One region of the Zobellia sp. B3R18 genome, then DNA from elsewhere that is predicted to be linked to it. Evidence: riboswitches for the same ligand, from Rfam matches in the RefSeq annotation. Region 1 holds a riboswitch; each other region holds the start of a gene.
What was found. Region 1 has a riboswitch for S-adenosylmethionine ahead of KO513_RS02000 (Na+/H+ antiporter NhaC family protein). Riboswitches for the same ligand answer to the same signal wherever they lie in the genome.
Positions count from the first base shown of each region.

Region 2: it holds a riboswitch for S-adenosylmethionine, as region 1 does, so the genes downstream of both, KO513_RS00645 (O-acetylhomoserine aminocarboxypropyltransferase/cysteine synthase family protein) here and KO513_RS02000 (Na+/H+ antiporter NhaC family protein) in region 1, are expected to answer to the same signal.
Region 3: it holds a riboswitch for S-adenosylmethionine, as region 1 does, so the genes downstream of both, KO513_RS00555 (homocysteine S-methyltransferase family protein) here and KO513_RS02000 (Na+/H+ antiporter NhaC family protein) in region 1, are expected to answer to the same signal.

Region 1 covers NZ_JAHKQG010000003.1:218,424-222,916, forward strand. The annotation lists gene KO513_RS01985 (TonB-dependent siderophore receptor) at 1-236, opposite strand, end outside; gene KO513_RS01990 (ABC transporter ATP-binding protein) at 242-931, opposite strand; gene KO513_RS01995 (hypothetical protein) at 1,193-1,495, opposite strand; gene KO513_RS02000 (Na+/H+ antiporter NhaC family protein) at 1,640-2,941, opposite strand; SAM-I-IV-variant riboswitch at 2,990-3,088, opposite strand; gene KO513_RS02005 (GAF domain-containing sensor histidine kinase) at 3,322-4,493, shown strand, end outside.
Region 2 covers NZ_JAHKQG010000002.1:144,238-148,730, reverse strand. The annotation lists gene KO513_RS00655 (carboxypeptidase-like regulatory domain-containing protein) at 1-1,325, shown strand, start outside; gene metK (methionine adenosyltransferase) at 1,625-2,881, shown strand; SAM riboswitch class I at 2,958-3,069, shown strand; gene KO513_RS00645 (O-acetylhomoserine aminocarboxypropyltransferase/cysteine synthase family protein) at 3,195-4,469, shown strand.
Region 3 covers NZ_JAHKQG010000002.1:122,753-127,245, forward strand. The annotation lists gene metH (methionine synthase) at 1-58, opposite strand, end outside; gene KO513_RS00555 (homocysteine S-methyltransferase family protein) at 103-1,101, opposite strand; SAM riboswitch class I at 1,234-1,341, opposite strand; gene KO513_RS00560 (NAD(P)/FAD-dependent oxidoreductase) at 1,497-2,558, opposite strand; gene cobA (uroporphyrinogen-III C-methyltransferase) at 2,564-3,358, opposite strand; gene KO513_RS00570 (HEPN domain-containing protein) at 3,361-4,493, opposite strand, start outside.

The sequences.
Region 1 (4,493 bases):
CCTATGTAACTCACCGTCAGTTGAAAGGTGCCGGTTTCCGAAATCTCAAAACTAAAATTTCCGTTCGCTTCGGTGGTGGTTCCCCTTTTGTTTGCCGTAGCCGTATTGGAAAATGAAACAGTGGCCCCATAAACGGGTAATCCGTTCGTATCGTTAACCTTACCATTCACTTTTATTTGACCGTACGTTGCGTTGCATAGTAGTAAGGCCAGTATTATTTTTATATAATGGTTCATCTTTTCTAAATTGTTTCTAGGTAAAGTTGGTTTAATTCATTTGCGTTAATTTCATTGGCCTTTAACTTTTGAGCCAAAACTCCTTCTTTCATAATACCAATGGTGGTGCCCAGTTCTACGGCATTAAAAATATCATGGGTGGCCATAAAAATGACCTTACCCATACTGGCAAGTTCCTTACAGATTTGAGTAAATTCCGCTGTGGCTTTAGGATCTAGGCCAGAAGTGGGCTCATCCATGAAAATAACTTCGGCATTTTTGGCCAGCGCCACGGCAATGCCTACTTTTTGCCGCATTCCCTTAGAGTAGGAGGAGAGCCTTTTATGTTGTGCATCCAACTGCAGGCCTGTTTTAGCTAGAAACGCTTCCAGCTCTGCCGTGGTGTATGTGAATCCTGCTAAACGGCTAAAGAAATCCAAGTTTTCTACGCCACTAAGGTTACCGTAAAGTTGTACCGTTTCGGGAATATATGCGGTAAGTTTATTGGTATCGTCCTTTCCTACTTCTTTATCGGCAATAAAGGCTTGGCCGCCATCTTTTGATATAAAGCCTAAAAAAATATTGATCGTAGTGGTTTTTCCTGCGCCGTTCTGACCCAAAAGACAAAATATTTCGCCTTTGGAAACTTCAAACGAAACGTCTTTTAAAGCTGCCTTACCTTGATAAGACTTGCTTATGTTCGTTGCTTTCAACATAATAGTATAACTAAATTAAGAGTATCGATAAATCGTGTAATCATCCTTATACACAGCAATTTGCGGCATTAGGATATAAGTGATAAAGAAGATGTCCTTACGAAAAAGACAGGTCCATATGTATATTCAACACTTAGCTTTCAGCATACCGTATTCGAGTGTGCGACAAATCAAAAGAAGTGTGGCAAAGAAAGAATGTGACGAATGAAAAAGGCGTACCAGTCCTATAAAAATTGACGGTACTACATACAAAATGGACTGTTAAACTTGTGGAGGAGGCCGCGTAAAGCGATTACTGCCTAAAAATTGGTTCTCAAAAACGAGCTGTGGCGCATTGTTGGAGAACTTTTGTTCAAAAAAATAGAATTCCGTTTGCGGTAGAACAGGAGATTCCGTTTTTAAAAGCGGTGTAAAATTAACCGCTGTGGTAATGTGACAAACCTCGCAATGTTGCGCGTCGGAATCGTCAATATGATGAGTAAGCGCATGCAGTCCTGCCACTTTGAATACCAAAAACAAAGCGACAAAAAACATAGAAACAAAATTCTTGCTGCTTTTCATCATAAGCGACAAAAGTAAATAATACTTTAAATTATTAATGAGAATTTGAACAAAAATTACTTCGGCATGAATTTAACTGAAGTTGGAGTATAAGGATATAAAACTTCGTGAGAACACTACAAGGCCCATTTTATCTTCAAAACAAGCTTAGCGGACATGTAATGGTTTAAAGTTTATGAATACGATGGTGTAAATGAACAACAAGAGTAAATACCAGGTATTGGAAACCAAATCTATATAGTCGATTTTTCCGTTTGAAAAGCTTAAAATCATTAAAACCTGAGCTCCATAGGGCAGTAGACCTTGAAAAATACAGGCAAAAATATCTAAGATGGAAGCAGTTTTCTTGTTATTCAATCCGTATTCATCATTAATGGTTTTGGCAATGGGGCCGGCAATGATGATAGAAACCGTGTTATTGGCAATCGCCATATTAATAGTACTCACTAATGAGGCAATACCTAGCTGTGCCGTTTTTTTGTTCTTGATAAGCTTCTTTATGTTGACCAGTATAAACTCTATGCCTCCGTTTCGTTCTACTAAAGCGGCCAATCCTCCTGTTAATAGAGACAACAAGAAAATCTCTGTCATGTTCGTAAATCCAGAATAGGCAATTTTAGTAGATTCTATAAGGGTAAAATCACCATAAACAATCCCCAAAAGTCCAGCGAATACTGAACCTAATAGTAAGGTAACAAAAACGTTCACTCCTACAATAGATAGAACAATGACCAAAAGATAGGGCATAATTTTGATGACAGAATAACTATAAACTACAGTCTCCGTTTCGGCGGACTTTAATCCCAAACCCTGAAAGATTAAAATAGCTATAGTGAATAGGGCAGCGGGTACGGCAATTTTAATGTTCTGCTTGAATTTATCACTCATTTTACAACCTAAGGATTGTGTAGCTGCAATGGTAGTATCCGAGATTACCGATAAATTATCGCCAAACATGCTACCTCCTAACAATGCGCCACATAAAATGGCCAAATCCGCGCCGCTCTTATCGGCAAATCCCACTACAATAGGAGCCAAAGCAACAATGGCACCCACCGAAGTTCCGGTAGAAACCGATAAGAACCCTGCAATAATAAAAATGCCAACGTAGATGTATTGAATGGCTATAAAATCCAATCCCATATTAACAATGGCATCAACACTACCAGTTTCGTTGGTAATTGCAGCGAATGCACCTGCTAACAAGTAGATCAAACACATGGTTAGTATTTTATCATCTCCGCAGCCTTTTAAGACCGTTTTTATTTTAGAATCTATAGATTGCCCAAACATTAGGAAGGCAGCAATTATCCCTACAATTACTGCAATGGGAGCAGGTAACGCGTAGAAATCGTTTTGATATATACCCACACCCAAAAAAGTAAATACAAAAATGAATAGGGGTACGAGAGCGGAAAATTTTGGAGTTCTATCTTTGATGTTTGCCATTTCTTTCTTTATGCTAAAAAAGGAAGTAGAAGCAAATAGATAGACATATGGGTTAACATTTGTTCCAACTAATTGGCTTATCTCTTTAGCACCTTGCTCGTTATTGCAGGTTGCTATCTCCTCTTTTTGAGATTCTTGATAATTATTTTAAGGCGGCAAAAATAAGGTATAAGAACTACCTGTAACTCATAAAAAGAGTTAATTTATATCACACTTTTTTTGGTTCAATTAGAAGAAATCCTAAACTTTTGAGTTAATAAGTAGTATAAATCCTATGTAAACAGTACGTCAAGTAACATAATACATATTTTTTAACTTAGTTTGTAACTGCTAACCAAGGGATAAAAAAGTCTATTTATCTTATTATATTGAAGAGTGGAATGAAAAAACAAGACTTACATGCTGAAAATCAACTTTCAACAACCAATGAAGGTGATAACCATACAACTATTAGTCAGCTAGAAAAAGACAAAATCATTGAAAGACAACTGCGTTTTCAGGATTTGTTAATCAGTATCTCTACAAAACATATTAATTCCGATTTATCGGATATTGATAAACTTATCAGAGCATCCCTAAAGCAAATTGGCGAATTCGTAGAATCGGACAGAAGCTATATCTTTTCTTATGATTTTGTGAATAACACCACTTCAAACACTTATGAATGGTGTTCTGAAGGTATAGAACCGGAAATAGAGAACTTGCAGAATGTACCTGTAGACTTTATTCCGCAATGGATAGAAGCACATAAAAAGGGAGAGCCGTTCTTTGTGGAAGATGTGAGCAAATTACCAGAAGACGGAGAACATGGTTTACGAGCCGTTTTAGAACCACAGGGCATTAAGAGTCTAATTACTATTCCAAAAATCAAGAATAATGAGTTGATCGGTTTTATCGGTTTTGATTCTGTCAAAAAAATCAATAAGTATGATGATAATGAAAAGGACATCCTTTTTGTTTATGCCAATATGCTGGTTAATGTCATACAGCGTAAAGAGAGTGAAGAACGGATAAAGGAGCAAGAGAAGAAGAAGGAAGAACTATTAAAGAATCTATCGCTTCAAAATGAAGAATTAAGTGAATATGCCCATGTGGTATCTCATGATTTAAAAGCCCCTCTCATTAATATTCACACTTTGGTGAGTTGGTTTATAGATGACAATAAGGAAGCTTTGGGAGAGGATACCATACAACCTTTACATCAGGCCTTGTTCAATGTAGAAAAGATGAATTTCTTAATAAAGGGAATTCTGGATTATTCCACTATAGATAAAATAGAATCAGAAGACAAACAGGTTGATTTTAATATCCTCATTAAAGAAGTCTTGGAAACTATTTTAGTGCCCGGCCATATAAAGGTTACGGTTCAAGAGAACATGCCAAGTTTGTACGGGAATACCTGGAGATTTAAGCAGGTTTTTCAAAACCTGATTCAGAATGCAATAAACTATGGCGATAAGGAACAGGGCACCGTAGATGTGGGCTATATTGATAAAAGTGACCATTATGAGTTTTTTGTAAAAGATAATGGTATTGGGATCAAATCCGATTA
Region 2 (4,493 bases), on a different contig from region 1:
AGGCGCAGCATATGTATCAAGATGAAGACCCGTTCTATGAGGCGATCCGTAATGAATTTGCTTTCGTTGATATTTTTCCCGTTGATGAAACTCAGGATGTATACAATATAAACCAGACCAAAAATGTGGTAACCAATAAAGTGGATGCCAAGGTAGACTATTACCGAGTGCTGGGAACAAAGAGCAACCTTAATTTAACTTTGGGAACCACCCAAAGCCATCAGAATTTTAATTCGGGAATTTTTCAGATTTTGGATAATGAGGAAACGTTGTATATGGATGGGAGCGACTTTGGCAATGAGGTTAGCTTTAATGTTTCGGACTTGTACTTAGGGCTACATTATAAAGTTATTTCTGGAATTTTCACTTTTAATCCGGGGCTTACTCTACATCAGTTTAATGTTACCAATGAACAATTGGGCACGGTAGTAGAGGATAACCTTACGGCTTTATTGCCAGATGTGTATATCAACGCTCAATTGAAGAAATCGGAGAATTTGCGGTTCAACTATAGGGTAACCCGTTCCTTTACGGATGTGAGTAACTTTGCCCAAGGTTACGTGCTCAATAACTACAATTCGCTCTATAATGGAAATAGGGATTTGGAAAGTGCCCTCAACCACAATCTTTCACTGAACTTCTTTAGTTTCAATATGTTCAATCTTACCAATATTTTTGCGAATGTTGCCTATACCAAAAGAATAGATGCATTAAAAAGTAGTGCGGATATCATTGGAATAAATAGGGTAAGTAGTACCATCAACTCTAATTTTGAAGATGAATCTTTATCCGCTAGCGGAAATTATGAGCGTACTTTTGGAAAGGTAAAAGCTTCCGTAAGGGGTAATGTGGGTTGGTCTACTACCAATAATTTAATAGACGGTCAGCAACGCATGTCCAATTCGTTCACACAGAACTATACGGGTGCGCTTAGTACTAATTTTAAGAATGCACCCAATTTAGAGTTGGGATACAGGTATACGATAAACAATTACGAAAACGGAAATTTAGAAACTACATTTTATACCAGTAGACCGTATGCCCGTTTTGATGCCTCTTTTCTTAAAAGCTTTATTTTTAATGTGGATTATGATTTTTATAATTACACGGATAAGGACAATACAATTGACAATACATATAGTTTCTTGGAATCTACCCTAACGTATCAGAAGCAAGGCAGCCGATGGGAATATGGAATTAAAGGCACCAATTTATTGAATACCACTACGCTTAACCGTGACAGTACCAATGATTTATTCTTTACTACGCAGGTTTACTATGTGCAGCCACGCTATCTGCTATTATCGTTAAAATATGATTTGTAATAGTTGATAAACCTGTGCAAAGAGCATGGTATTTACAAAAGGAAATAATAAATAACACGATATTAATATTTTGATCTGAACATTTTTTATACTTTTGCGTCCTAATTAAATTAAAGAGGAGGGATTTGACTGATTGCAACCTCTGTTTTAAACCTGTTTGAATTGCCAATTTAAGATTGGTTTTTGCCAAGCGGGATTGTAGAACAAAAAAATGCTAAAGCAGTTGATGTTGAAAATTTTCACATCATACTTCTTCCGGCATTCTTTCAAATCCTTTTTAGAAAAAATAAAAGTTTGTTATGCCATATTTGTTTACCTCCGAATCTGTTAGTGAAGGACACCCTGATAAAGTTGCCGATCAAATAAGCGATGCCTTGTTGGACCACTTTTTGGCTTTTGACCCAGAAAGTAAAGTTGCTTGTGAAACCTTGGTAACTACGGGCCAGGTTGTTTTGGCCGGTGAGGTTAAGAGTGATACTTATCTAGATGTTCAGACCATTGCTAGAGATGTAATTAATGCTATTGGTTATACTAAGGGCGAATATCAGTTTAGTGGAGATTCTTGTGGAGTTATTTCGTTAATTCATGAGCAATCGCAAGATATTAGTCAAGGTGTGGATCGTGGCGAGAAAGAGCAACAAGGAGCTGGTGATCAAGGTATGATGTTCGGTTATGCTACCAAGGAAACAGAAAACTACATGCCGTTGGCTTTGGATATTTCGCATAAAATTCTTCAGAATTTGGCGGAGTTGCGTAGGGAAGGTAGAATCATAGATTATTTGCGTCCCGATGCCAAATCGCAAGTTACTATTGAGTATTCAGATGATAATGTGCCGCAACGTATAGATACTATTGTTATATCTACACAACACGATGCTTTTCATAATGATGATGAGGTAATGTTGGCAAAAATCAAAGAAGACCTTGTAGAGATTTTAATCCCAAGAGTGGTAGAGCAATTGCCAAAAGCCATTCAGGATTTATTTGATGATAAAATAAAATACCACATCAATCCAACCGGGAAATTTGTAATCGGTGGTCCTCATGGGGATACCGGACTTACCGGAAGAAAAATTATAGTAGATACTTACGGAGGTAAAGGTGCTCACGGTGGTGGGGCTTTTAGTGGAAAAGACCCGAGTAAAGTAGATAGAAGTGCGGCCTATGCAGCGCGCCACATTGCTAAGAATTTAGTAGCGGCAGGTGTTGCGGACGAGATGTTGGTACAGGTAAGTTACGCCATTGGCGTGGTTGAGCCTACCTCTATTTATGTAGATACCTACGGAACGTCTAATGTAGACCTTACGGATGGTGAAATTGCCCAAAAGACCAAAGCCCTTTTTGATATGCGTCCGTTTGCTATTGAAGAGCGACTAAAGTTGCGAAATCCTATTTATTTGGAATCTGCGGCATATGGCCATATGGGTAAAGAACCAAGAATGATCAAGAAAGTTTTTGAATCGCCGTATAACGGTCGTATCGAAAAAGAAGTGGAATTGTTCACTTGGGAGAAGTTGGATATGGTAGGTGAGGTGAAAAAAGCGTTTAATTTGTAAATTTTTCAAAAATGTTGGTGAATTTAAATTCACCAACTATATATTTGTAGTTCCAAAAGTTCAAACACGTATTGAATAGTTATCAAGAAAGGTGGAGGGAATAGACCCTTTGAAACCTTAGCAACCCTTTGCCACCTGTGCAGAGAAGGTGCTACATTCTATCTCTATAAAAATGAGACAGATAACAAATCAGATTACTCATACTAATCTTTTACTTTCTTATAACTTTTTTGATATTCTACCTAGCATCGGATTTTCGGTTCAAGGTATCGGGCTTTTAATTATTTTAAATAACAATTAAAAATCAAAGATTATGAGTGATCAAAAATTCTCAACCAACGCATTACATGCCGGACACGATCCCGCGCAAACAGGTGGTACACGTGCCGTGCCTATTTATCAAACATCCTCGTATGTTTTTAATGATACGGACCATGCCGCCAATTTATTTTCATTGGCAGAACTTGGTTTTATCTATACACGATTGAACAACCCTACCAATCAAATTCTTCAAGAGCGTTTAGCAGCTGTTGAAGGCGGAGTCGGAGCAGTAGTTTTCGCTTCGGGAACTTCAGCTATTTCAACGGGTTTATTAACGCTATTGAAAGCGGGAGACCATATTGTAGCTTCCAGTAGTTTGTATGGCGGTACCTTTAACTTGTTGAATGTTACCTTGCCAAGGTTGGGAATCACCACTACTTTTGTTGATGCTTCCGATCCGGAAAATTTTGGTAAAGCAGTTCAGGATAACACCAGGGCTATTTTTGTAGAATCTCTGGGTAACCCTAAATTAGATGTGCTTGATTTGAAAGCTATTTCAAAACAGGCCAAAGCTGCTCAGGTTCCTTTTATTGTTGATAATACGGTGGCTTCACCTGCACTTTTAAACCCTATTGAGCACGGTGCTAACTTGGTAATTCACTCACTTACTAAATATATTGGCGGTCAAGGTACTTCTTTGGGCGGTGCTATTATTGATGCCGGAACTTTTGATTGGACCAACGGGAAATTCCCGGAATTTACAGAACCTTCTGCTGGATATCACGGTTTAGTGTATAGCGAAGCTTTAGGTGCCGCAGCCTTTACTTTTAAATTGATTTTAGAAGGATTGCGTGATTTTGGTGGAGCTTTGAGTCCGTTTAATGCTTTCCAGATTATACAAGGTTTGGAAACTTTGAATGTACGTATAAAACAACACAGTGTAAATGCACTTGAATTGGCTACTTGGTTAGAAGGAAGAGAAGAAGTGGCATGGGTAAACTATCCAGGTCTTAAGAGTAGCAAATACTACGATCTTGCTCAAGAATATTTGCCAAAAGGTCAAAGCGGATTGGTAACATTTGGAATTAAAGGTGGTTTTGAGGCTGCTAAAAAAGTTACGGATGCTACAAAAGTTTTCTCATTGTTGGCCAATATTGGCGATACTAAATCATTGATCATTCACCCGGCCAGTACCACGCACCAACAGTTAAATGAGGAGCAATTGGTAGGCGCAGGTGTAGGTCAGGATTTAATTCGTTTGTCCGTTGGTTTGGAAGATATTGAGGACTTAAAGGCCGATTTGGAAAACGCATTCGCAGCACTTTAATCAATATAAATTTTCTGTTAGAAA
Region 3 (4,493 bases), on a different contig from region 1:
TAAGGAATCTGGCGGGCTTTTGGTTATTGGTTGTTGGTATATTTGAGTCGTTACTCATAGTACTTGATGAACTTCTTTAGTTTTTTCTTTGTCGTAGCCTATTTAAACTGCCGCTACTGCACGTGGATCATACTTCCTTACCAACTCTGCAATAGCGGCAATATGTTCCGGGGTAGTACCACAGCATCCACCAACGATGTTTACCAGCCCTTTCTCTACATATTCCTTGATTTGTGCTGCCATCTGTTCCGGTGTTTCATCATACTCTCCAAAGGCATTGGGCAAACCTGCATTGGGATGTGCCGAAACGGCATGCTCCGTTTTATTGGACAATACTTCTAAGTGCGGCACCAATTGATCGGCTCCTAAAGCACAATTAAAACCAACCGACAAGATAGGAATGTGTGAAACGGAAATTAAAAAAGCCTCTGCGGTCTGGCCCGAAAGCGTTCTGCCCGAAGCATCCGTAATTGTGCCACTTACCATTATGGGCACTTCTATATTTCGTTCTTCCTTTACTTCTTCTATAGCGAACAAGGCCGCTTTTGCGTTCAACGTATCAAAAATGGTCTCTACCATTAGCATATCTACACCCCCATCTAACAACGCCTCTACTTGCTGTTTGTAAGCTATACGTAATTCATCAAACGAAACCGCTCTATAACCCGGGTCATTAACATCCGGGGACATACTGGCCGTTTTGTTCGTTGGCCCCAAACTGCCTACTACAAACCTAGGCTTATTGGGTTCTTTGGCGGTAAACTCATCCGCCACTTGTTTGGCAATACGTGCAGATTCAAAATTAAGATCGTACACCAATTCTTCCATGTCATAATCAGCCATGGCAATTGTTGTACTGGAAAACGTGTTGGTTTCTACAATGTCCGCACCGGCAGCAAAGTATTTTCTATGCACCTCCGCTATAGCTTCGGGCTGTGTTAGTGACAATAAATCATTATTGCCTTGAACAGGGGTTTTCCAATCCTTAAAACGCTCACCTCTAAAATCCTCTTCGGTGAATTTATAGCGTTGAAGCATAGTACCCATGGCACCGTCCAACACTAAAATGCGTTCTTTTAATATCTCTTGAATGTTTTTCATTTCTTTTCCTCCTCTAATTGAGTGTTCAAACGCAACCAAATTCAATTTATATTATATTGAAAATGTTACTCTAAAATCTTCCTACCAACAATTATCAAGCAAAAGAATAAGGACAATTGTAATTGCCTCTCTTTGTTATCTGTCCCAAAACATACCAGGATAGAATGTAGCACCTTCTTTATAAGAAAAGGGTTGCCAAGGTTTCACAGGGTCTATTCCCTCCACCTTTCTTGATAACAGTCCTATATTTTTAATGAACGATTTGCAAAGTAACACCACATCTCCTTCAAAACCAAAGAAACATGCCTGTTTTTGGCACTTTACATTAGATAAAAACCTTCCGTAAATTGAGATAACAGAAGGTTTTTATGAATTATATGCACACTACTAGCTAATTAAGAAATACTTTGAACAACCTCTTTTTTGGCCTCTTTCTTACTACCGTCAAAACCTTCTACCCCACCTACAGTGGTATACTTCATAACATATCTCTTACCGGGGTTGATCAATTGGTAAGCATATTGACACATTACGGCGGCCTCATGGAAACCGGATAGAATCAGTTTTAGTTTTCCTTCGTAGGTATTTACATCCCCAATGGCAAAAACACCAGGTATATTGGTTTGGTAATCTTTGGCGTTGTTCACCTTAATGGCATTACGCTCAATTTCCAAGCCCCAATCACCAATTGGACCTAATTTTGGAGAAAGACCGAACAATGGAATAAAGTTATCTACCTCAACATAGGTTTCTCCCTTTTCGGCATCGTTATGCTTAATAACAACCGCTTCCAAATGGTCATCTCCGTACAACTTTTTCACTTCGGCTTCCGTGAATAATTTTATTTTTCCTGCTTTTGCCAATTCTGCCGCTTTCTCAACAGAATCCAAAGCTCCTCTAAATTCGTTTCTACGGTGCACTAAAGAAACTTCAGAAGCTACATCGGCCAAGAAAATAGCCCAATCCAAAGCAGAATCACCACCTCCGGCAATAACAACTTTTTTACCCCTATATACTTCAGGGTCTTTAATGATATAGGCTACGCCTTTGTCCTCAAAATCGGCTATGTTCTCAATAGGCGGCTTTCTAGGCTCAAAAGAACCTAAACCACCTGCAATAACAACTACCGGGGCATGGTGCTTTGTACCTTTATTAGTGGTTACGATAAAAGAACCGTCTTCTTGCTTATCCAATGTTTCCGCTCTCTCACCTAAGGTATAACCCGCTTCAAAAGGTTTGATTTGCTCCATAAGATTGGTTACCAAATCTCCTGCGAGAATTTCCGGGAAGGCCGGAATATCATAAATTGGTTTCTTTGGATAAATTTCCGAACATTGGCCACCTGTCTGAGGTAAAGCGTCTATTAAGTGACATTTTAGCTTTAACAAGCCTGCTTCAAATACTGTAAAAAGACCTGTTGGGCCTGCGCCAATGATGAGAATATCTGTTTTTATCATAACTATTAACTTAACTGTAATTCTTGATTTTGGGCAATTGATAAAATGGTTGCCCTATGTTTTACTACTTCACCTATTATAATTATTGCCGGATTGGTCAACTGTTGCCGCTCCACTTCACCTATAATAGATGCAATGGTACCAATTGCAATTTTTTCATCTTTTCGGGTCCCATTCTGCACAATAGCAATTGGGGTTTCCGATTTGCCCTCGGCTTTGAACAATTCCGCTATTTGTGGCAGTTTGCTCATCCCCATAAGAATAACCACCGTGGCGTTACTTTTTGCGGCCAAAGCAACATCACCCGAAAGTTTGTGTTCCTTGGTCGTTCCTGTAATTACCCAAAAACTTTCTGCGGCACCTCTTTTAGTAACCGGAATGTTCTGTGATGCAGGAACCGATAAACATGAGGATATACCCGGCACCATAGCAACGTCTAGCCCATGGCTCGCGGCATATTCCATTTCTTCGGCGCCACGGCCAAATACAAATGGATCTCCACCTTTTAGACGCACCACATGAGCATTGGTCTTAGCCCTACTAACAATGAGCTCGTTTATTTGCTCTTGTTGGTATGCATAACACCCTTTTCTTTTGCCCACGAAAATGTGTTCGGCTTTGGGTGCATACTCCAGCAACTCAACGGACACCAACGCATCGTACAACACCACATTGGCACTTGCCAATGCCTTGATGGCTTTGAGCGTAATAAGCTCAACATCACCAGGGCCTGCACCAATTACCGTAAAACGACCGCCTAAATTGGATGAAGTGTTATTATTTTCGTTGGAATATTTCATGTTTAGGCTTCTGCCAATTCTTGTTGTCTAAATTTCTCAACTGCTTTTAAAAATGCCTTAGCATCTTCCAAATAGCTTTTTGCGAAAGCTTCAGTCGGTTCATTTTTATTCAATTGCAAAGCAAGTTCTTCAAAACCTTGTCCTAAATCTATTCTACCAGAGGCAACAAATTTGGCATCAAAATCCTTAATGATGCTTGCATGCGTATTTACTTTAGCCTTTTCTGAAGTTAACAGTGCTTTTGCAGAGTTCACCATAGAAGAATACGAGTGGTAAATACTAGCCGCCCATTTCTTTTCTTCAAATGCTTCTTGGGCATTCTGTATTTTTTCTTCACTTTCAAAAAGCAAAGTAGCGATAAGGTCAATTACTACACCGGCACACTCACCGATACCGATTGCTTTTTCATAACGCTCCGTATTACCCCAGTCAATAAAGTCTTCCGCAGTAAGATTTTCAACGTCCGATAATGGCGTTAGGAAATCATAAAAATACATCTGACCTTTTTCTTCGTAGTAATCCGCATACGACTTTCCGTTTCCGTTTTGGTCGTAGTCATCCAAAATTAATCGCAAAGCTTCAGGACCTCTTTTAGAAGGAATTTTCACCACCTTATCAGCAAATCTTCCGTTACCGTTTCCATCGTTACCACCACCTAACAAGACTTGAAGTGCAGGTGCAACCAACTTATCCTTGGTTCTTACACTCATACCCTGAAAACCAATATTGGCCATGTTGTGCTGTCCACAGGCGTTCATACACCCACTGATTTTGATAACAACATCTGGGTTGCTTGTATACTGTGGATATTCCACCTTCATGATTCTTTCCAATTCCTCAGCAATACCCGTACTACTGGCAATACCCAAGTTACAGGTATCCGTACCCGGACAGGCCGTAATATCTATAGCCTTGTTATAGCCCGCTTCTACAAAACCAAGTTTCTTTAGTTCATTGTAGAAAAACGGCACCAAATCATTGGCAACGTAAGGAATCAATATATTTTGACGCAAGCTTAATCTTAATTCACCGGCAGCATATTGCTCCACCAAATCTGCCAACAACCTTGCTTTATCCGTATAAAAATCACCTAAAAGCACTTTAATACCTATAGCCGAATACCCTTCCTGTTTCT